Regions from separate parts of the Mesorhizobium sp. C395A genome, predicted to be linked through region 2. Evidence: predicted binding sites of a transcription regulator. Region 2 holds the regulator's gene; each other region holds the start of a gene.
The links. Region 2 encodes HrcA, which represses chaperone genes, less so after heat shock. Its sites were predicted from a motif close to GTTAGCACTCNCNNNNNGNGAGTGCTAAC; they were not measured.

Region 1 (7,343 bases), 1.3 Mb from region 2:
ATTGCAGGCGTGCGGCTTGCATGCTCCCGCGATCACCCATCGGAAAGAGCGTTACGAACACTACGAAGAGTTGCGCGACTTCCGCTGTCGCCCCGGTCTTACAGCGGACGGTGACCTGTCCGACCTTGATAGGACGTGAAATGCGAACGCTGCTCATTGATCATCATGTGGATCTTACGCGCGCTGTGCGAGTTGCGCTCGGGGATAGCGGTTTTGCCGTTGATGTAGTTGGCAACCTGGAACAGGCATCGAGGGCATTTTGTTGCGCAACCTATGAAATTCTCCTGCTGGAGTTGGCTCTGCCAGATGGCGATGGCTTGGGCTGGCTGAGACAGCTAAGGAGCAACGGGCATTCAGTTCCAACCCTCATTATGAGTAGCATCAACGATCTCGAGAAGCGGATTGCAATTTTCAACGGTGGCGCGGACGACTTTCTGCTCAAGCCCGTCTCTTTCGATGAGCTCATCGCCAGAATGAGAGCCATTCTGCGCCGGTCGACACAGGTGACCGACCCCATCGTTGTATTTGGCAATCTCAATTTCGATCCGATCGGCCGACAGGTTTCCGTCTCGGGTCATCCTCTGAAGATCGCACGCCGCGAACTATGCATTTTGGAGCATCTGCTTATCCGTGCAGGCCGCATCGTGCCTCGTGCGCAGTTGGAAGATCACCTCTATTCGTTCAACGACGAGGTATCTGCCAACGCGCTTGAAGTCGGAATCTATCGCTTACGTGGACACCTGAGAAGGTCAGGTGCAACGCCACGTATCACGACCATGCGCGGCATTGGTTACATTCTTGAATTGACTGAGGCGGCATCCGCATAGTTGGTCTAAATTGAAAGAACAGACTGCCTGCCCGTCGTCAGGGTGATCTTGTGGCCATAATGGACATCGCGGCCGCCCTTGACGATGGTGTCGGCATGCGGTTCGAACGGCTCTGTCGCAAACATTTTTGTAAGCGAGCATGGCAAGAAAAACGCCTCAGCTGTGGAGGAGCACGTGATGTTCAAGGGCCGCCATTTCGACCAGGCTATCGGCTTCAAGTCGCATGCGAACCGCGTGGTTATCCTCTCCGGCATCGAGATGATCCACATGATGGGCAAGCGACAGGCGAGGTATGCCTACAAGGCTGTCGATCGCTGTTTCGATCTCCTCGCTGCCTGACGGACAGGCCGAAATGGCCGTTCACAACCCCATTTCCAGGTTTGCGACAGAGCCTTTTGTCGGCGTTGCCGGCTTCGAAGGGCCGGTGCGCGCCGAGCGGATCAAGATCACCCCCGGCCACCTTGCTGCGGCCACTCGCCGAGTACGAAGCGGCGGCCGGAGGGAGCTGGTGATGACGACCCTAGATCATGACCTGCTGATCGCAATCCTGGATCGGCTGAAGTTGACGGCGATCCGCGACCAGCTCGACACGCTCATGTCGAGCAAGATCGCGCAGTTCCCGTTTGTCCGCGAACTCGACGGCTTCGGCTTCGACGCGCAGCCATCGGTCTGCTTCAGCCAAACGTATTCATAGGTACGGGACAGGCTGCTATGTCCGCCACCCACGCCTGCTCCGAGGCCCTCCAGGGCAATGGTCTGAGACCTGGGCTCAAGCCCTTCGGCGAGGAGGATGAGACGCTGAGGCGTTGCGACTATCATCGCGGCGACACGCAGCTCTTGATTTGTGTGCGAAATCCTCAGCAGATCCATCGGGCTGAGCCGCTCAGCAATATCAACGAGAATGTCCAGCGGCAGATCAAGGATACTCAGAGGAGGAAACGCTCTTGAGGCTCAGCGCGCGTCTGCTCCACTATAGATCAGGATGATTCACCGGGTCCTTCAACGCCAGCCGCCGGTTCCGATGAGAGAATTGTCCCTGATATCACGCTCGATGGAGTTAAATGGCGAGATGGGCGCCTTGCCACGCTCCTCAATGCCCCTCATGATTCACCGCCTATAGCTACCAACTGAATGAATCATCGTGATTGTCGCGCAGCGGAATCCTCAAGGATCGGGCAGTTCGTAGGGGGCGCCGGTTTGACCAGGTTGAGCCCGCGAATTGCTCGATCGGACAAGATCCTAATTCTCGACCATGCGGTGAGGCTCGAACGAGATCCTCGGGACGCACTCCAAGGTTTCGATCATGTTCGGCACACAAGGAAAGGGCGGCATTGCTGCCGCCCTGTCCGCTGTAAGTTGATAGGGGCTGGATTAAAAATCCATACCGCCCATCCCGCCCATGCCGCCCATGCCGCCGCCGCCCATGCCGCCAGGTATGCCGCCGCCAGCTGACTCCTTCTTCGGAGCCTCCGCGATCATGGCTTCGGTGGTGACGAGCAGGCCGGCGACCGAAGCCGCGTCCTGGAGAGCGGTGCGAACGACCTTGACCGGGTCGACGATGCCCATGGCGATCATGTCGCCATACTCGCCGGTCTGGGCGTTGTAGCCGTAGGTCGCGCCCTTGTTGTCGAGGATCTTGCCGGCAACGATCGAAGCTTCAGCACCTGCGTTCGAAGCGATCTGACGGGCCGGAGCCTGCAGTGCACGACGAACGATGTTGATGCCGGCAGCCTGGTCGGCATTGACGCCGGTGACCTTGATGTTGGCCGAAGCGCGCAGCAGTGCGACGCCGCCGCCTGCAACGATGCCTTCTTCCACGGCCGCGCGGGTCGCGTTGAGGGCGTCATCGACGCGGTCCTTCTTTTCCTTGACTTCGACTTCCGTCGCGCCGCCGACGCGGATCACCGCGACGCCGCCCGCGAGCTTCGCCAGACGTTCCTGCAGCTTCTCCTTGTCGTAGTCCGACGTGGTCTCTTCGATCTGCTGCTTGATCTGGGCAACGCGGCCCTGGATCTCGTCCTTCTTGCCGGCGCCGTCGACGATGGTGGTGTTCTCCTTGGAGATCGACACCTTCTTGGCGCGGCCGAGCATGTTGAGGCCGACATTCTCGAGCTTGATGCCGAGGTCTTCCGAAATGACCTGGCCACCGGTGAGGATGGCGATGTCTTCCAGCATGGCCTTGCGGCGATCACCGAAGCCCGGCGCCTTGACGGCGGCGATCTTCAGGCCACCGCGCAGCTTGTTGACGACCAGCGTGGCCAGAGCCTCGCCTTCGACGTCTTCCGAGATGATGAGCAGCGGCTTAGAGGTCTGCACGACGGCTTCGAGAACCGGCAGCATGGCCTGGAGGTTGGACAGCTTCTTCTCGTGCAGGAGGATGTAGACGTCCTCGAGCTCGGCAACCATCTTGTCGGCGTTGGTGACGAAGTAGGGCGAGAGATAGCCGCGGTCGAACTGCATGCCTTCGACGACTTCCAGCTCGGTCTCGGCGGTCTTGGCTTCTTCAACCGTGATGACGCCTTCATTGCCGACCTTCTGCATCGCTTCGGCGATCATCTTGCCGACCGACTCGTCGCCATTGCCGGCGATCGTGCCGACCTGGGCAACTTCCTCGGAGGTCTTGATCTTCTTGGCAGCGTTGCCGAGAGCCGCGACCACTTCGGTCACGGCCAGGTCGATGCCGCGCTTCAGGTCCATCGGGTTCATGCCGGCGGCAACCGCCTTGTTACCTTCCTGGACGATCGACTGCGCCAGAACGGTCGCGGTCGTGGTGCCATCACCGGCGATGTCGTTGGTCTTCGAAGCAACTTCGCGGATCATCTGCGCGCCCATGTTTTCGAACTTGTCGGAAAGTTCGATTTCCTTGGCGACGGTGACGCCGTCCTTGGTGATGCGCGGTGCGCCGAACGACTTGTCGATGACGACGTTGCGGCCCTTGGGACCGAGGGTCACCTTCACCGCGTCGGCGAGGATGTTGATGCCGTGAAGCATGCGCTCGCGCGCGTCGCGGGAGAATTTTACGTCTTTGGCAGCCATTTTTTAGCTCCTGGCAGGGGCTTGCGATCAAGCCCGAAATTCAGTTGACGGTGAGGCCGATAATCAGCCGATGATGCCCATAATGTCGGATTCCTTCATGATCAGAAGGTCTTCGCCATTGAGCTTGACTTCGGTGCCCGACCACTTGCCGAACAGGATGCGGTCGCCGGCCTTGACGTCCAGCGGGACCAGCTTGCCGGCTTCGTCGCGAGCGCCGGAGCCGACGGCGATGATCTCGCCTTCCTGCGGCTTTTCCTTCGCCGTATCCGGGATGATGATCCCGCCGGCGGTCTTGGATTCGGATTCGACCCGGCGTACGACCACGCGGTCATGCAGCGGCCGGAAATTCGACTTTGCCATTTTTGGATTTCCTTGGTGCGGATGTTGAACGGTGCTCCGTTGCCGGAGCATGCCTAGCACTCAGCCGAAGCGAGTGCTAACGCGGCAATGAATAAGCCGCAGGCTCCTGCTAGTCAAGACGGAAGAGCAAAGAGCAAAGAGAAAAGAGAAGACAGCAAAGAGCAGGCAGCAAAGAGCGTGTAAGCATCGAGCCTTTTATGTGAACAATGTCGGGTATCCGACATATATGGGGCGGCTCACCCTTTGTAATTGAGCTTTATTCAGATGGTACGATTGGTGCAACGGGTGTTGCATTTGAACTCATCCAGAGGCTCGCACGGGTCGTGCTGCGTCAGCTTGGTCATGTCGAGCTTCAGAAGGCCATTTTTTGGCATTGGTTCTGTTGCTCCTATTGCCGTTCATGACCAATCCTGCGCGCGTGAGCCGGCCGGCTTAGATTCCAACCACGAGAGCGCCGCCGCTGAGACCCGCACCCGCCGCCGCCAGAAGGATTTTCTCTCCTGGCTGGAATGGCTTCATCTGGTTGGCGAGCGAGAGCGACAGCGGGACCGTCGCGGCCGAAGAGTTGCCGTATTCGGCAATCGTCTTGACAATTGCTTGGTCCGCAATGCCGAGGTTTCTTCCGACCGCGCCGAAAATCCGAGTATTGGCCTGATGCGGCACAAACCGGCCGACATTGTGTGGCCGCACTCCCGCAGTGGCTAGCGCGGCTGTCGAGCAATCGGTCATCATCTCGACGGCCTTTGCGAACACTTCGGGCCCGTCGGTCATCGTCATCCGGGTCTGCCCGAGGTCGAGGTCGCCATGGAACGGCGTGTTGCTTCCTCCTGCGGGAATCTGGATCAGCCCGTAGCGCGAGCCGTCCGAAGCCACCGAGGCACCGAGAATGCCCCGATCAGCATCATCGCACTGACCGATCACCAGGGCGCCGGCGGCATCGGCGAACAAGACTGAGCTCGCGCGCTCGGCTGGATTGATGCGGCGGCTGAGGATGTTGGCGGCGATGACCAGCGCTGGTTTGCCATGCAGGCGGGTGAACCCGTCCGCAAACATGAGCGCATAGATGAAACCGGCGCAGGCGCCGGTCAGATCGACCGCGCCTGCGCGGCCAAGGCCAAGCTTGTGTGCGACCAGCGGCGCGCTTGGCGGCAGAAGATGGTCGGGCGTCGAGGTGGCAAGCAACAGCAGACCGATGTCGTGGCGCGCAATACCGGCGTTCACCAGCGCCATGTCGCCAGCCCGGGTGGCAAGACCCGACAGCGTGTCTTCGTCCGTTGCCCAGAAGCGCGAACGGATTCCGGTACGCCTTTCGATCCAGCCCGGCTCGAGGCCGAGATTGCTCTCGATCTCGGCATTGGCCACCTTGCGCCCAGGCACGTGATGGCCAAGTCCGAGAATGCGCGACGACTTGCTCATGGCCTTGACCCGAAGCGTTCCCCGGCCTCCTCGATGGCGTCATAGAGTCGTTCGAGCTCGTCGCCTGCGATGCAATAGGGTGGCAGAAGGTAGAGGACATTGCCGAGCGGGCGCACAAGCAGGCCGCGCTCGAGGAAGAAAGCGCGCAGCTTCGGACCAATCTCGGCGAGATAACCTGCTGAACCGGTTCGCAGGTCGAGCGCCGCGATCGTTCCCGTGGCTCGACAGTCGGCAAAATATGGATTGTCCCGGAAGCGTTGCAGCCCGACGGCCTGCATCACGCTCAAGGCCGTGATCTGCCCGGCAACTGGCTCGTCGCGCCAGATCTCGACATTGGCGAGTGCTGCCGCACAGGCAATCGGATTGGCGGTGTAGGAGCTCGAATGGAAAAACGTCTTCTTCCGGTCCTCGGAATAGTGCGCCCGGAAGATGGCATCGGTGACAAGCGTTACGGCCAGCGGGATGGTGCCGCCGGTCAAGCCTTTGGAGGTGCACAGGATATCTGGAGAAATCGATGCCTGCTCGCAGGCGAACATGGTTCCGGTGCGTCCCCAGCCGGTCATCACCTCGTCGGCGATCAGCAGCGAGCCGGAGGCCTCAGTGATCTTCTTCAATTCGGCCAGAACCGATGCTGGATACATCAGCATGCCGCCGGCGCCCAGCACCAGCGGCTCGACGATCAAGGCTGCGGCTCGTCGATCGCGGGTCACAGCCTCGAAACGATCCAGCGTCTCCTGCTCGTGCCCCGCGGCCGGAAAGGGGATGATGTCGACCTCGAACAGCAAGGGTTCATAGGCGGCGTTGAACACGCCACGCGCACCGACGCTCATCGTTCCAATCGTGTCACCATGATAGCTGTGCTCCATGACGACGATGCGCGAGCGCGGCGCGCCGATGTTGCGGAAATAACCGAGCGCCATCTTCAGCGCGACTTCGACTGAGGTCGAGCCACTGTCGGAATAGAACACCCAGTCGAGTCCAGCGGGAGCGAGGCCGACAAGCGCCTTGGCCAAGCGCTCTGCCGGCTCGTGCGTGAAGCCCGCAAAGATAATCTGGTCGAGGCTCGACGCGGTTGTCTCGATTGCCTTCATGATGCGGGGATGGCGGTGGCCATGTGTGACGACCCACCAGGAGGAGATGGCGTCCAGGATGCGGGCGCCGTCGGCCCTGTGGAGATAGGCGCCCTCAGTCAGGACGATTTCTGGGATCGCAGGCTCGAGTGCGTGCTGGGTGAAGGGATGCCACACATGAGACTGCGACATCAGTCACCTCCAGTAATCGAGGCGAAGGCGAAGCCGGCAACCATTGCGTCCCTCAGTGTTTTGCCCGTCAGCACATCGAGGTGCGGCAGCCTGCCGAGCTGCGGGGCACCGCTGAATTCCACGATGGTCCGTTGCGTATCGGCCATCTCATCGCCGATGAAAGCGATGCCCGCCAACGGGATGGAGCGGGCGCGGAGCGCCTCGACCGATAGCAAGGTGTGGTTGATGGTGCCGAGTGTGGTGCGGGCGCACAGAATAACGGGCAGCCGCCATTCAGCGAAGATGTCGATTAACCTTGTGCGCCGGTTGAGCGGCACCATTAGGCCGCCGGAGCCTTCGATGACGAGCGGCGTCGGTAGGACGGGAAAAGCAAGATCGGCAGCCTTGATCGCCACGCCGTCGATCTCGGCCGAACGATGCGGCGACAGCGGGCTCCGCAAGC
Region 2 (7,343 bases):
GGGCATTTGGCCGCGCAGAACGGCCAATGGATGTAGACGCCGAAGCCCGGGCTGCGGTCCAGCGACATTAAGCTGAGCCTAACCTGGCGCGGGCGAATTTCTGGAAGGCGCGGGCGCGGTGCGACAGCGCCGTCGGCTGACCGGGCTTCCAGCCGTGTTTTTCCTCAGCGCTCATCTCGCCGAACGTCTTGTCGAAACCGTCGGGCAAAAACACCGGGTCGTAGCCGAAGCCGAGTTCGCCGCGCGGCGGCCACACCAGCGTTCCCTCAGCCTCGCCGCGATAATATTCAGCCTCGCCATTGGGGAAGGCCAGGCAGATGACGGCGACGAACCGCCCCTTGCGCTGCGCTGGCTTGGCGGCGCCGACCTCCTGCAAGGCCACTTCGGTGCGCTGCATGGCCATGCCGAAGTCGCGGCTGCCATCGGGAGCTTCGGCCCAATTGGCGGTGTAGACGCCGGGGGCGCCGTCGAGCGCGTCGACGCACAGGCCCGAATCGTCCGACAGCGCCGGCAGGCCGGTCGCCTTAGCCGCGGCGAAGGCCTTGATGTAGGCGTTTTCCTCGAAGGTGGTGCCGGTCTCCTCCGGTTCCGGCAGGCCGTAGTCCTTGGCCGACTTCGCCTCGAAGCCGAACGGACCCATCAAGTCGGCGAATTCGCGCAGCTTGCCTTCATTGTGGCTGGCAACGACGATCTTCTTTCCATCGAGAGAATGCATCAAAGGCCCCAGATCCCTGGCTCGGCGAATTCGATCGAATTGCCCGAGGGGTCGCGTATGTAGATCGAGCGCCCGCCCTGCGGCCATTCGAATTCGCTTTCGATGGCGATGTTTTTCGCCTCAAGTTGCGCCTTCCACTGTGCGAGTTCATCCGCACTTGCGGCAAAGCAGAGATGGCCCTCGCCGACCGTGCCATGTGGCGGCACTTTCAGCCGCGCATCGGGCGCCGGCGGGATTTTGGTGGCTTCGGCATTGAAGACCAGCAGCACGCCCGGGCCGCAGCGGAAGAAGAGATGGCGGCCGTCGACCTTGCCGAGGAGAGGGAGGCCGAGGACATCGGAGTAGAAGGTCTCGGCAGCCGGCAAATCAGTGACGTAAAGTGCCGATTCCAGAATCGCGGAGGGAGTCACGAGGCACCCCCCTCTGCCCTGCCGGGCATCTCCCCCGCAAGGGGGGAGATTGGCAGTTCCGCTGGCGGCGTCTCAACGTTGATGGTTGGCGAAAACGGTTGCGACCTCTGATCTCCCCCCTTGCGGGGGAGATGGCCGGCAGGCCAGAGGGGGGTGTGAAGGATCGCCGACGTCATCACGTTAAATTCAATCAGGCCACAGCCATCTGCTGCAAGCTCACCAGCCGCTGAATGCCCTTCTTTGCCAGGCCCATCAGCTCCGCGAACTGCCCTTCCGAGAACGGCTCGCCCTCGGCGGTGCCCTGGATCTCGACGATGCCGCCCTTGCCGGTCATGACGAAATTGGCGTCGGTGCCGGCAGATGAATCCTCGATGTAGTCGAGGTCGATGACCGGCTGGCCGTCATGGATGCCGCAGGAAATTGCCGCGACATGGTCCTTCAGCACCTTGGCAACACTGGCCATCTGCCGCGCTTCCATCCAGCGCAGGCAATCGTAGAGCGCCACCCAGCCGCCGGTGATCGAAGCCGTGCGGGTGCCGCCATCGGCCTGGATGACGTCGCAGTCGACGGTGATCTGCTGTTCGCCCAGCGCCTGCAGGTCGACGACGGCGCGCAAGGAGCGGCCGATCAGCCGCTGGATTTCCAGCGTGCGGCCGCCTTGCTTGCCGGCCGAGGCTTCACGGCGCATGCGCTCGCCGGTCGAACGCGGCAGCATGCCGTATTCCGCCGTCACCCAGCCCTTGCCGGAATTGCGCATCCAGCCCGGCACCTTTTCCTCCAGGCTCGCCGTGCACAACACATGCGTGTCGCCGAATTTCACCAGGCACGAGCCTTCGGCGTGTTTGGAGACGCCGCGCTCGAAGGAGATGGCGCGCATTTCGTCGGCTTGGCGTTTGGAAGGGCGCATCGAGGCCTCTTTCTGTTCTTTTATGGTTGCGTCGGCGGCTTGTAGACGCATGCAGCCCATGGCGCAAAGGAAAAGGCCCCCAGATAGACGCCGGGTTGCGCGGGGGCGATGGAAGTCTATATCCTTGAGCCGGAGGTTTTTGGCTCGAATGACCAAGGCAGTCACCGAACCCAGTTTGCTGGCGCCCGCGCTGCAGTCGCTCGACATGCGTTCGCGCGACATCTTTCGGCGCATTGTCGAGTCCTATCTGAAGGACGGTGAGCCTGTGGGATCGCGCAGCCTGTCGCGCATCCTGCCGTCGTCGCTGTCGCCGGCCACCATCCGCAACGTGATGAGCGACCTCGAGCATCTCGGCCTGATCTATGCCCCGCACATCTCGGCCGGGCGCCTGCCGACGCAGACCGGCCTGCGCTTCTTCGTCGATGCCTTCATGGAGCTTGGCGATCTCTCCGACGAGGAACGCCGCGTCATCGAGGCGCAGGTGCGCGCCTCCGGCTCGGGCGCGACGCTGGAACACATGCTGACCGAGGCCAGCCAGATGCTGTCGGGCATGTCGCGCGGCGCCGGCCTGGTGCTCGCCACCAAGAACGAAGTGGCGCTGAAGCACATCGAGTTCATCCAGCTCGAGCCGACCAAGGCGCTGGCGGTGATGGTGTCGCAGAATGGCGATGTCGAGAACCGCGTCGTCGACCTGCCGGCCGGCATCACCGTCTCGCAGCTGCACGAGGCCTCCAACTTCCTCAACGCCCATATCAGGGGCCGCACGCTCGCCGAGGCGCGCATCGAGATCGCCCGTATCAAGGATGAGACCCGGGCAGCGCTGGACACGCTGTCGCAGGACCTGGTCGAGAAAGGCCTGGCGGTGTGGGCCGGCGCCGATAGCGGCCTGCCGGCGCGCCTTATCGTGCGCGGCCGCGCCAATTTGCTCGAAAACGTCACCGCCCAGGCCGATATCGAATTGCTGCGCCACCTGTTCGAGGATCTGGAGACGCAGGACGGGCTGATCCAGCTGCTCGACCTCGCCGAGGACGGCCCCGGCGTGCGGATCTTCATCGGCTCGGAAAACAAGCTGTTCTCGCTCTCCGGCTCGTCGCTGGTCGTGGCGCCTTACCGCGACAAGGACGCCCGCGTCGTCGGCGCGCTCGGCGTCATCGGCCCGACCAGGCTGAATTATGCCCGCATCGTGCCTATGGTCGACTACACGGCGCAATTGATTACCCGGATGTTAAGATAATTCCGAAGCCGGGATCACCGTAAAGGAGGGCGCAGAATGGCGCTTGAATCGTTCAAGGCCCAGATCAGCATGCTGCTCGAAGAAATGGTCAACCAGCCGGAGGACGAGCACGAAATCCAGGAGCAGCTGCGCGAAAAACTGCGCGAAATGCGCGCTATGGGCTTGCCGCTGCCGGAAGATCTCGTCGCATTGGAAAAGCGTCTCGACGACGATCTGGACGTCGAAGAGGAAAGTTGAGCGGTTCTCTCGTCGAATCTGCGCGCGCACGCTTCTCTTTTGCGGCGGCCGCACAATATCTCCCTTGTCGTGACGCGCCGACCGGCGCGAGTTCGAGGAGAACAGCATGATCCGGATTGCCGGCTTCGCAGGCCTTGCCCTGCTTCTGGCCACCAGCGCCTTCGCCCAGCAGGCTGATCAACTGCTGCTGACCGGCAAGGACGCTTTCGGCGACTGGAAGGCCGACAAGCCAGGTGTGCGCCGGCTGATTAGGCCGGATGATCTGAAAAGACCCAACATCACCGAATCCGCCTCCAACAGCGCCGGCCTTGGCGATCGGCCCGAGGGCGCGAAGCCCGTCCTGCTGCCTGGGTTTTCGGCCGAACTGGTTGCTTCCGGCATTTCCAATCCGCGGGTCGTGCGCGTGGCGCCGAACGGCGACCTGTTCGTCGCCGACAGTGACGCCAACCAGATCCGCGTCTATCGGCTGGCCAAGGGTAGCGCGAAGCCGGCCGAAGAGGGCATTTTTGCCGACGATCTCAACGAGCCCTATGGCATCGCCTTCTACCCGCCTGGCGACAAGCCGCAATGGGTCTACGTCGCCAACAACGACAGCGTGGTCCGCTACGCCTATCGCGACGGCGACCTTAAAGCCTCCGGCGAACCGGAGACGATTGTCTCCGACATCCCTACCGGCGGCCACTGGACCCGCGATATCGCCTTCTCGCCGGACGGGAAGACGCTGTATCTCTCGGTCGGCTCCGGATCTAACGTCGCGGAGGGCATGGGGAAGGCACCGAATAGCGGCGTTGACGCCTGGGCAAAATCACAGCCACTCGGCGCCACCTGGGGTTCCGAGGATGGCCGTGCCGACGTGCTGGCCTTCGGCCCCGACGGCAAGAATGGCCGCATCCTCGCTACCGGCCTGCGCAATTGTTCGGGCATGACCGTGCAGCCGGCGACCGGCGCGCTGTGGTGTGTCGTCAACGAGCGCGACGGTCTCGGCGACGATGTGCCGTTCGAATATGCCACCTCCGTCAAGGACGGCGCCTTCTATGGCTGGCCCTGGTATTATATCGGCGCCAACGAGGACCCGCGTCACGAGGGCGCGCGCCCAGACCTCGCCGGCTCGGTCACCGTGCCCGACGTGCTGATGCAGGCGCATTCGGCGCCGCTCAACATCGCGTTCTATGACGGCGGCAATTTCCCGGCAGAGTACAAGGGTGACGCCTTCGTCGCCCTGCACGGCTCCTGGAACCGTGGTATGAGGACCGGCTACAAGGTGGTGCGGCTGAGATTTAGCGACGGCAAGCCGACCGGCGAGTACCAGGATTTCATCACCGGCTTCGTCCTCTCCGACGACGCCGTCTGGGGCCGGCCGGTCGGCGTCGCGGTGGCCAGGGACGGTGCGCTTATCGTCACCGAGGATGGCAACGGCACCATCTGGCGCATCGCCCATGTCGACGGCCCGTCCTGAGCCGGCGAACTGCGCAACCGGCCCTAATGTACGTCCCGATGGATCACCTTGGGATAGGTATGGATCACCTCGGCCGATGAGACACGGTCATCGAAACCGGTATCCCTGAGATTGAAGAGGCCGACCGAGCCGAAGGACTTCTTCGCCCCTTGCGCGAAGCGGCCGTCGCTGAAATCGTGTTCGTAAAGCGTCACCGTGACGTGGCCGGCATTGAGCTTCGGCACGTAAACACTGCTGATGGTGTCGTTGGCGACGCCAAGCTGGTTGACGTTGAAGCGATAGAGGTCCTGCACCATGCGCCGGGCCGCATTGCCATTGATCATCCAGTATTCGCGGCGCGAAGCGCGGTTCGGGTCGATGAGTTTGAGCGGCGCCTTGCGGCCAAGCCCGAGCCAGTGCTCGAACACCATCACATTGGCGCCCCAGGGATAGGGATAGTTGGACTTGTCGATGATGCGTGGCGGGCCATCCTCGGCGATCTCGGCGGTATCTACATAGTCCAGCCATTGCAGCTGGAACGACGCTTCCACGTTGAGGTCGGTGTTGCGCGGATCGGCAGCGATGATGCGCCAGTCGGAGACCGGCGGATATTTGGTGTCGAGGTCGATGTAGAATTCGCCTTTGGCGGTGTCGTCGGGGTCTATCTTTTGCGGTCCGTCACGCTCCATCGCCACCAGTCGCACCTTGAACCGGTTGTTGACGACCAGCGGATAGATCATCGGACGAATGGGGTGAGCGCCAGGGTCCCGGCTGTCGGTAAAATATCCAGTCTGCGGAACGACATCGCTATCGCCCTTGTCGAACAGGCTGAAAGCCTGACGCCCCTCGAACCACAGATACCATTCCAGCTCGTGGACATGACCGCGTGCTTCGGAATAGTTGTTGGGCATCCACTTCATGAGCTGGATGTGAAGTCTTTTGGCTAACATGGGTGCTCCTGCCGTTCGGAGCCATGCGAGATAGCCGACCGCCTTCGGGGCGTAAGTGAACCATCTCTCGCTTTCAGGCGAGGATGACCGGCGTTCATGTCCTGCTTGGCGCAATCGAATCCGTTTTGCCGTTGCAGGCTTTCATGGCATCAGAGTCGTTTCACGAGGTGCGACCGTCATGACCCTCACCGGCTTCCTTGCCTATAGTGCTGCGCTGGGCATCGCCGCCGCCATTCCCGGCCCCGGCGTCACCGCGCTTGTGGCGCGGGCGCTCGGATCCGGCTTCCGCTCGTCGCTGGCGATGTCGTTCGGCCTGATGCTCGGCGACCTCATTTATCTCACCGCGGTGGTGCTCGGCCTTGCCTTTGTCGCGCAAAGCTTCGGCATGGTGTTTCTCGCCATGAAATGGCTGGGCGTCGCCTATCTCGCCTTCCTCGGCTGGCGTTTCTGGACGGCCGGGATCACGCCAGAGCCTGTCGAGGCCAGGAAAGGCAAGGGCGGCCTGGTACCGAGCTTCCTTGCCGGGCTTACCGTTACGCTGGGCAACCCGAAAACGATGATCTTCTACCTCGCCATCACGCCGACCATCGTCGACCTTAAGACCATCACGCTCGCCGACTACGGCATCCTGGTCGCGCTCACCGTTATCGTGCTCTTCGTGGTGCTGGTGCCATATCTTGCGCTGGCCGCCAAGGCGCGCTGGTTCCTGAAATCGCCACGAGCGCTGAAGGCGCTGAACCGCACCGCCGCCGGCTTCATGGTGGGCGCGGCCGCAGCCATTGCCGCACGTCAGTAGAGCGGTTCAGGCAATCCATTCCGCCGATCGGTCCATCCGGAAGATGCGGCTTCGGAAGGCAAGCGTTTTCAGCAAGCGGCCCACTCGATATTTTCGGCCGGCAGCCTATCTTGCGCGGGCGAAAGCCCTATTCTGTCCGCCGACGCCAATTGCCTGATCTGATTTGGGAGCGAAACCAATGAACAAGCCTTCCGCGCGCGTGCCCGGCCGCGGCCGTGTCTACAACTCGATCACCGAGACGATCGGCGACACGCCGCTGGTGCGGCTCGACAAGTTCGCCAAGGAGAAGGGCGTCGTTGCCAACCTTCTTGCCAAGCTCGAATTCTTCAATCCGATCGCCTCGGTCAAGGACCGCATCGGCGTTTCCATGATCGAGGCGCTGGAAGCGTCGGGCCGGATCAAACCCGGCAAGACGACGCTGATCGAGCCGACCTCGGGGAATACCGGCATCGCGCTCGCCTTCGCCGCCGCCGCCAAGGGCTACAAGCTGATCCTGACCATGCCCGAAACCATGTCGGTGGAGCGCCGCAAGATGCTGGCGCTGCTCGGCGCCGAACTGGTGCTGACGGAAGGGCCGAAAGGCATGAAGGGCGCCATCGCCAAGGCCGACGAATTGGCCGCCACCCTGCCTGACGCCGTCATCCCGCAGCAGTTCGAAA
Region 3 (7,343 bases), 2.6 Mb from region 2:
GACCTCCGCCTCCGTTTCGAGCTCGATGCGGGTGATCGTCGGCCCGGCGGCGGTCGCGCCGAGATGCACCTTGGCGACGGTGCGGATGGTGCGGGCGACGTGGCCTTCCTGGCCGAGGATGAAGGTCAGCGCCATCGAGAAGCAGCCGGCATGTGCTGCCCCGATCAGCTCTTCGGGATTGGTGCCCGGACCGTTCTCGAACCGCGACGGAAAGGAATAGGCGCCTTCGAAGACGCCGCTGCCAAGCCGCAGACGGCCGCCGCCTTCCTTCAGCGTGCCTTGCCATTCTGCGGAAGCTTCACGGATGGTCATGGTCGTTCTCCTGGTTCGGGGTTGAAAAGCGGACAATTGGGTCAGGCGCAGTCGATGACAACCTTCCCGAACACGTCGCCCTGCTGGAAGTGGCGGTACGCTTCGGGGGCTTCGGCAAAGGGGAAGACCCTGTCGATAACGGGCTTGAGGCGATGCTGCGACACGGCGCGCAGCATGGCCTCGAGATTGCTGCGGCTGCCGACGAACAGGCGGCTGATGGTGGCGAGGCTGCGCTGATAAAGCGCTGCCGGCATCTCGATCGATCTGCCACTGGCGTCCTGCAGCGTCAGCAGCACGATGTGTCCATAGAGCGTGCTGGCAATCAGCGACTGCGCGAAGGTGGCCGGGCCGCCGGTTTCGACGACGAGGTCAATGCCGCCTGTCTGCTCGCGCGCCCAGCCGCCCCATTCCGGTATGTCGGTGCTGGAGACAACGAGGTCGGCGCCCAGCGCCCGCAGCCTGTCGGCCTTCTCCGCGCGCGATGTGATGGCGACAACCCGGCAGCCGAGCAACTTGGCGAACTGCAGAGCAAACAGCGAAACGCCACCCGAACCGATGGTGAGAACCCATTGACCGGGCTTCGGAATCCGGGTCCGGGTCACCGCGTTCCAGGCCGTCACGCCGGCGCAGGTCAGCGTCGCCGCTTCGTGCCAGCTCAGATGATCGGGCAGTCGCGCCGCCCATTGTTCGTCGAGCACGGCAAACTCAGTCAGCATGCCGTCCAGCGTACAGCCGAGCTGGTCGATCAGACCGGCATTGATGCGGCCATCGATCCAGCGGGCGAAGTAGCTGCCGGTGACGCGGTCGCCGACGGCAAAACGGGTAACGGCATCGCCGATTGCGACGACGTCACCGGCGCCGTCGCTCAGCGGCACGATGCCTTGCCGCGGCGGCAACGGATAGGTGCCGCCAAGGATCATCGTGTCGCGCCGATTGAGCGAGGCGGCGCGGACTCGCACCACGATCTCATGCGGTTTCGGTTCCGTCCGCGCCTCCTCGCGCATCGCCAGGGATTCGGTTCCACCAAACCCTCCAAGACGGTAGCTGCGCATGTCACTCTCCTTAATATTATATAGACTGATCTACATATTATATAGACCGATTGTCATATTCTTGGCAAGGCCTATAATGCGTCACTGCTGACAGAGGTTGACATGGCCAACGACACCCGCACCCGCATACTCGAGACCACAGGCCTGTTGCTCAGGCAGCGCGGCTATCACGGCACCTCGCTCAACGACATTCTGGGCGCCAGCGGGGCGCCGCGCGGCTCGCTCTATTTTCATTTCCCGGGCGGCAAGGACCAACTGGTCATCGAGGTGACGCGCAACAGCGTTGCCGACGTCACGAAAAGGCTGGGCGAAGCACTGGCAGCCGAGAGCGATCCTGCAGTGGCCGTCCATCACATCTACCAGTCGGTCGGGCGCATGCTGGAGGACAATGATTTTTCGCTGGGTTGCCCCATCGCGCCGGTGGTGCTGGATTCACCCACCGATGTGCCGGAACTGGCGGAACTCTGCCGATCGGCTTTCGAGCAATGGATCGGCTTGCTGCGACAGGCCTTTGTCAGGGCAGGAGTGCCCGAACGCCGGGCGCATGCCCTGGCACTGCTGGTCGAATCCTCGCTGGAAGGGCTGATGGTGATTGCGAGGGCCACCCGCGATCGTGGCCCGGTGCTGGTGGTGGCCGACGAGGTGGCGGCGCTTGTCGAGCAGGCGGTGCTTGCAGGCAAGGTTGCGCGGCAGGCGGACAGCGCCGCCTAACCATCCGCTTTCCAAAACAAAAAGGGCGCCTCTCGGCGCCCTTTCCGTATGCATAAGCCAGATAGCTTGGATTAGAAATCCATGCCGCCCATGCCGCCCATGCCGCCGCCGCCCATGCCGCCAGGCATGCCGCCGCCAGCAGACTCCTTCTTGGGAGCCTCCGCGATCATGGCTTCGGTGGTGACGAGCAGGCCGGCGACCGAAGCCGCGTCCTGGAGAGCGGTACGAACGACCTTGACCGGGTCAACGATGCCCATGGCGATCATGTCGCCATACTCGCCGGTCTGGGCGTTGTAGCCGTAGGTCGCGCCCTTGTTGTCGAGGATCTTGCCGGCAACGATCGAAGCTTCGGCACCCGCGTTGGCCGCGATCTGGCGGGCCGGAGCCTGCAGCGCACGGCGAACGATGTTGATGCCGGCAGCCTGGTCGGCATTGACGCCGGTGACCTTGATGTTGGCCGAAGCGCGCAGGAGAGCGACGCCGCCGCCTGCAACGATGCCTTCTTCCACGGCCGCGCGGGTCGCGTTGAGAGCGTCATCGACGCGGTCCTTCTTTTCCTTGACTTCGACTTCCGTCGCGCCGCCGACACGGATCACCGCAACGCCGCCGGCGAGCTTCGCCAGACGTTCCTGCAGCTTCTCCTTGTCGTAGTCCGACGTGGTCTCTTCGATCTGCTGCTTGATCTGGGCAACGCGGCCCTGGATCTCGGCCTTCTTGCCGGCGCCGTCGACGATGGTGGTGTTCTCCTTGGAGATCGACACCTTCTTGGCGCGGCCGAGCATGTTGAGGCCGACATTCTCGAGCTTGATGCCGAGGTCTTCCGAGATGACCTGGCCACCGGTGAGGATGGCAATGTCTTCCAGCATGGCCTTGCGGCGATCACCGAAGCCCGGCGCCTTGACGGCGGCGATCTTCAGGCCGCCGCGCAGCTTGTTGACAACCAGCGTGGCCAGAGCCTCGCCTTCGACGTCTTCCGAGATGATGAGCAGCGGCTTTGAGGTCTGCACGACGGCTTCGAGAACCGGCAGCATGGCCTGGAGGTTGGAGAGCTTCTTCTCGTGCAGGAGGATGTAGACGTCCTCGAGCTCGGCAACCATCTTGTCGGCGTTGGTGACGAAGTAGGGCGAGAGATAGCCGCGGTCGAACTGCATGCCTTCGACGACTTCCAGCTCGGTCTCGGCGGTCTTGGCTTCTTCAACCGTGATGACCCCTTCATTGCCGACCTTCTGCATCGCTTCGGCGATCATGGCGCCGACCGACTCGTCGCCATTGGCGGAGATCGTGCCGACCTGGGCAACTTCCTCGGAGGTCTTGATCTTCTTGGCAGCCTTGCCGAGAGCCGCGACGACTTCGGTCACGGCCAGGTCGATGCCGCGCTTCAGGTCCATCGGGTTCATGCCGGCGGCAACGGCCTTGTGGCCTTCCTGGACGATCGACTGCGCCAGGACGGTCGCGGTCGTGGTGCCGTCGCCGGCGATGTCGTTGGTCTTCGAAGCAACTTCGCGGACCATCTGCGCGCCCATGTTTTCGAACTTGTCTTCAAGCTCGATTTCCTTGGCGACGGTGACGCCGTCCTTGGTGATGCGCGGTGCGCCGAACGACTTGTCGATGACGACGTTGCGGCCCTTGGGGCCGAGCGTGACCTTCACTGCGTCGGCGAGGATGTTGACGCCGCGCAGCATGCGCTCGCGGGCGTCGCGGGAGAATTTTACGTCTTTAGCAGCCATTTTTTAGCTCCTGGCAGGGGGCTTGCGATCAAGCCCGAAATTCAGTTGACGGTGAGGCCGATAATCAGCCGATGATGCCCATAATGTCGGATTCCTTCATGATCAGAAGGTCTTCGCCATTGAGCTTGACTTCGGTGCCCGACCACTTGCCGAACAGGATGCGGTCGCCGGCCTTGACGTCCAGCGGGACCAGCTTGCCGGCTTCGTCGCGAGCGCCGGAGCCGACGGCGATGATCTCGCCTTCCTGCGGCTTTTCCTTTGCCGTATCCGGGATGATGATCCCGCCGGCGGTCTTGGATTCGGATTCGACCCGGCGTACGACCACGCGGTCATGAAGCGGGCGGAACTTCGACTTTGCCATTTTTTCTTCCTCGAATGAGAACGGTGAGAGCTGTTCCTCGATCCGGCGGTGCCGGATGTGCGTTAGCACTCACCTGGAGAGAGTGCTAACGTCGCGCTGAAATAAGCGCGTGGCTTTCGAGAGTCAAGGCGAACGGTGAGCACAATTGTGCCAATTGGAGCCGTGCCGCGATCCGACGGCAGACCCTACGGGCGCCGCGGCGATTCAAGCACCAGAAGCGGGCATCGTTCCGCCAGCCCATAAGCCCCTGTCGGTGCGAGGCGGACACGGCCGAAAAACCGGCTCGCCTCTTCGACCAGCGTCGCCGCCGGGGCGAAACTGTAGACAGTCTGCGAATTCGCATAGACATCGATGGTGCCGATCACCGGCATCTCCCATCCGGTCGTCGCGGCAAGGGCCTCCCGGTCGGCAAACAGCGCATCGAAGGCATCGAGGATCGCCCGCACCGGAATGGCGCGGTCGGGATCGCTGCCTGCACAAGCCATGGCAATGCGCCATTTGAGTTCGTGGAAGGTCGCGACACCACCGGAAAGCGTCAGCGCCCGGACCTCCTGCAGATCATCCTGTACCTGAGGACTTGCATAGGCGCGCAATGCAGCCCGCCCACCGGACTTCAGTACACGCGCGATCTCGGCAAGCAGCGCCTGCCGTGCAACCGAGGAGTCCAGCGCCGACAGGCAGCCGTCGCCGATCACCGCCCCGGCGCTTTCGTCGCCCAGCGGCAACTCCAGCCAGTTGCCGATCACCGCCTTGCGTGAGGCGGTATCGCCCGGCCAGATGCCCGATATCATGGCAGTGGACTCGTCGATCGCGAGCATGGTCCTTCCGAGGCCGGCAAGCTCCGGCGTGACCCCGAGCAGCACCACATCGACTGATTGCAGCCTAAGTTCGCGCTCATAGGCGGCGACAGCTTCCGGGGGCGGACACAGCGGCGACCCGAGAAGCCGCCAATGACGGCGAATTGCGTCCCAATGCTCAGTCATGCGGAACGGTTTGGGGAAAGGCTGGACATATTTCCTTCCAGGCTGTTGGTTGCCTTGCGAGTTACCTCATGCAGGAAAGGCCATGGCCCGCATTGCCGTCATAACGCATGAATTTGACCGCTTCCAGAGCCGGCGGGGCCTCCTGCTGCGCCAGCACAGCCCCTACATGCTGTTCGACGTCCTGGCGGAGTTGAAACGGCGCGGTCACTCCGTGCAGATCATGCGTGGACCCTCGGCAAGTCATAACGCCGATATTGCCGTCCTGCATGTCGACGCGACAGTGACGCCATCGGACTATGTCGACTACGCGCGCGGATTTCCGATTTGTCTCAATCTTGGTGCAACCGACATTTCCAAGCGCCGCATCAGCGGTGCGATCCTCGAGGAGGGTGCCAACTGGAGCGGCCAGGTCATCGTCAAGAGCAACCTCAATCATTGGGGGACGCCCGAGGAGCAGCTCAACCGAAAATCCGTTCGCGCCGGCAAGGCAGTGCCTTTTCCGGGCGCGCAGACCTTCGACCGCTATCAGGTGCATGCCTCGCTGGCCGATGTGGCGCCGGAGATTTTCAGGCGTGCCGACCTGATCGTGGAAAAATTCATTCCCGAAATCGAGCCCGACGGGTTTGCGGCACGGTTCTGGATATTCTGCGGCGATCGGGAGCGCTGCACCCGCTATGTCTCGCCGCAGCGTCTGGTCAAGGGCGACGACACCGTCCGCCGGGAGCCGGTTGCGGTTCCCGACGAACTGCGCGCCTTGCGTCGGAAGCTGGGCTTCGACTATGGCAAATTCGACTTTGTCCTGCATGAGGGCAGGGCGGTGCTGCTCGATGCCAACAAGACCCCAGGTCGCGCCAGGAACCTGTCGAAGATCGTTGCCGCCGGCACCGCCAACCTGGCCGACGGCTTCGAAAACCTCATCCACCAGACCGGACGGGGTCGAATCGGGCGCTAGAGGAACAACCCCAGCTGCGTATGGATGATCGACCGGTAGTCCTCGATGGTGTGGCGGCTTTCCTCCTGGTTCTGGGTCAGCGCCATGCGCACGACGCCGCCGGCCAGCTGGAAGATCAGGAAAACCATACGGCCGAACTCATTGCGTCGCTCTGGCGCGAGAAAGGGGCCGACATGGTCGCAGAACATCGTCGCCTGGCGCCGGGTTTCGGCGATGTCGAGATTCTTCAGCGCCTTGTCAGCCTGGATGGCGTTTTGCAGGTCCTGAATGGCGGGGTCGCCGGCGACGCGCTCATAGTAGTCGTCGAGCAGCCGGTCGGCCGCAGCGATAACGTCGCTCAGCCCGCCGACGTCGGCAACGATCGCGGCAAGCCGGGCGCGGCTCACTTCGGAGAATCGCTCGTAGAGCATCGCCAGGATCGCCGACTTGTTGGGGAAGTAATGATAGACGGTGGCGATCGGCCCGCCGGCCTGTGCGCCGACTTCCTTCATGGTGACGGCGTCGATGCCTTTCTCGCCGATCAGCCGCATGGTCGTCGACAGGATGGCGTCGATGCGCTCGCGGCTGCGCTCCTGTTTGGGCCTGCGCCTCGGTTCGGTCGTCATCTGCACTGCTTCGTTCATGCCGCCATCCTCTCGATCGCCCAGACCATTCGATCGCCAAGACCATCCCCAGCCTTGTTGGTGCCAAGTCCCGCTACTGATTGACAAACGAATATGATCGAGTATCAGTTTCTAAATGCTGACAGACTGTCAGTTTTTTTGCCGTCAGGCAAGGACGTTGGGAGGCGACCGTGACTTCTGCTGGTAACGCGGATGCCGGGAACGGCGACTGGCTGGTCGGCAACCCCACTGGGGCGCAACTCGCCTCGGCATTGTGGATCGGCTCGGTCGGCCTGCTCATTCTCGGGCTGCAGCCGGTGCTTCTCGGCGCGCTCTACACCGAAGGGCATGTCAGCGGTGACGAACTCGCGCTGGTCGCCACGGCGGAGATGATCGCCATCGGCATCGGATCGGCGGCCATCGCCATGATGCTGTCCGCCCACAATATGCGCTTGAAAAGTGCCGTCCTTCTGCTCTTGCTGGCGCTGGCGAACGGGGCGACCGCCTATGCGCTGACCTCGACCTCGCTGATTGCCGCCCGCGCGGTGGCAGGCCTCGCCGAGGGTGGGCTGGTGGCGGTCGCCACGGAACTGATCGCCCGTTCACGCCGGGCCGAGCGCATCGGCGGCTTCTTCGTCACCCT

Region 1: a site for HrcA is predicted at 4,276-4,304, ahead of groES (co-chaperone GroES). Genes of this name have one in related genera too.
Region 3: a site for HrcA is predicted at 4,225-4,253, ahead of groES (co-chaperone GroES). Genes of this name have one in related genera too.

What each region holds. Positions count from the first base shown of each region.
Region 1 covers NZ_CP100473.1:6,042,908-6,050,250, forward strand. The annotation lists gene NLY37_RS29225 (response regulator) at 141-827, shown strand; gene NLY37_RS29230 (hypothetical protein) at 1,005-1,166, shown strand; partial or broken gene NLY37_RS29235 (ATP-binding protein) at 1,339-1,497, shown strand; gene NLY37_RS30995 (hypothetical protein) at 1,539-1,775, shown strand; gene groL (chaperonin GroEL) at 2,199-3,863, opposite strand; gene groES (co-chaperone GroES) at 3,927-4,223, opposite strand; gene bioZ (3-oxopimeloyl-[acyl-carrier-protein] synthase BioZ) at 4,656-5,639, opposite strand; gene NLY37_RS29260 (adenosylmethionine--8-amino-7-oxononanoate transaminase) at 5,636-6,901, opposite strand; gene bioD (dethiobiotin synthase) at 6,901-7,343, opposite strand, start outside.
Region 2 covers NZ_CP100473.1:4,785,941-4,793,283, forward strand. The annotation lists gene hemW (radical SAM family heme chaperone HemW) at 1-68, opposite strand, end outside; gene rdgB (RdgB/HAM1 family non-canonical purine NTP pyrophosphatase) at 68-715, opposite strand; gene NLY37_RS23305 (VOC family protein) at 715-1,125, opposite strand; gene rph (ribonuclease PH) at 1,316-2,032, opposite strand; gene hrcA (heat-inducible transcriptional repressor HrcA) at 2,181-3,266, shown strand; gene NLY37_RS23320 (hypothetical protein) at 3,303-3,503, shown strand; gene NLY37_RS23325 (PQQ-dependent sugar dehydrogenase) at 3,610-4,959, shown strand; gene NLY37_RS23330 (hypothetical protein) at 4,983-5,888, opposite strand; gene NLY37_RS23335 (LysE family translocator) at 6,067-6,684, shown strand; gene cysK (cysteine synthase A) at 6,863-7,343, shown strand, end outside.
Region 3 covers NZ_CP100473.1:1,004,950-1,012,292, forward strand. The annotation lists gene NLY37_RS04970 (OsmC family peroxiredoxin) at 1-312, opposite strand, end outside; gene NLY37_RS04975 (zinc-dependent alcohol dehydrogenase family protein) at 354-1,364, opposite strand; gene NLY37_RS04980 (TetR/AcrR family transcriptional regulator) at 1,467-2,075, shown strand; gene groL (chaperonin GroEL) at 2,147-3,802, opposite strand; gene groES (co-chaperone GroES) at 3,867-4,163, opposite strand; gene NLY37_RS04995 (class I SAM-dependent methyltransferase) at 4,349-5,146, opposite strand; gene NLY37_RS05000 (hypothetical protein) at 5,229-6,098, shown strand; gene NLY37_RS05005 (TetR/AcrR family transcriptional regulator) at 6,095-6,721, opposite strand; gene NLY37_RS05010 (MFS transporter) at 6,892-7,343, shown strand, end outside.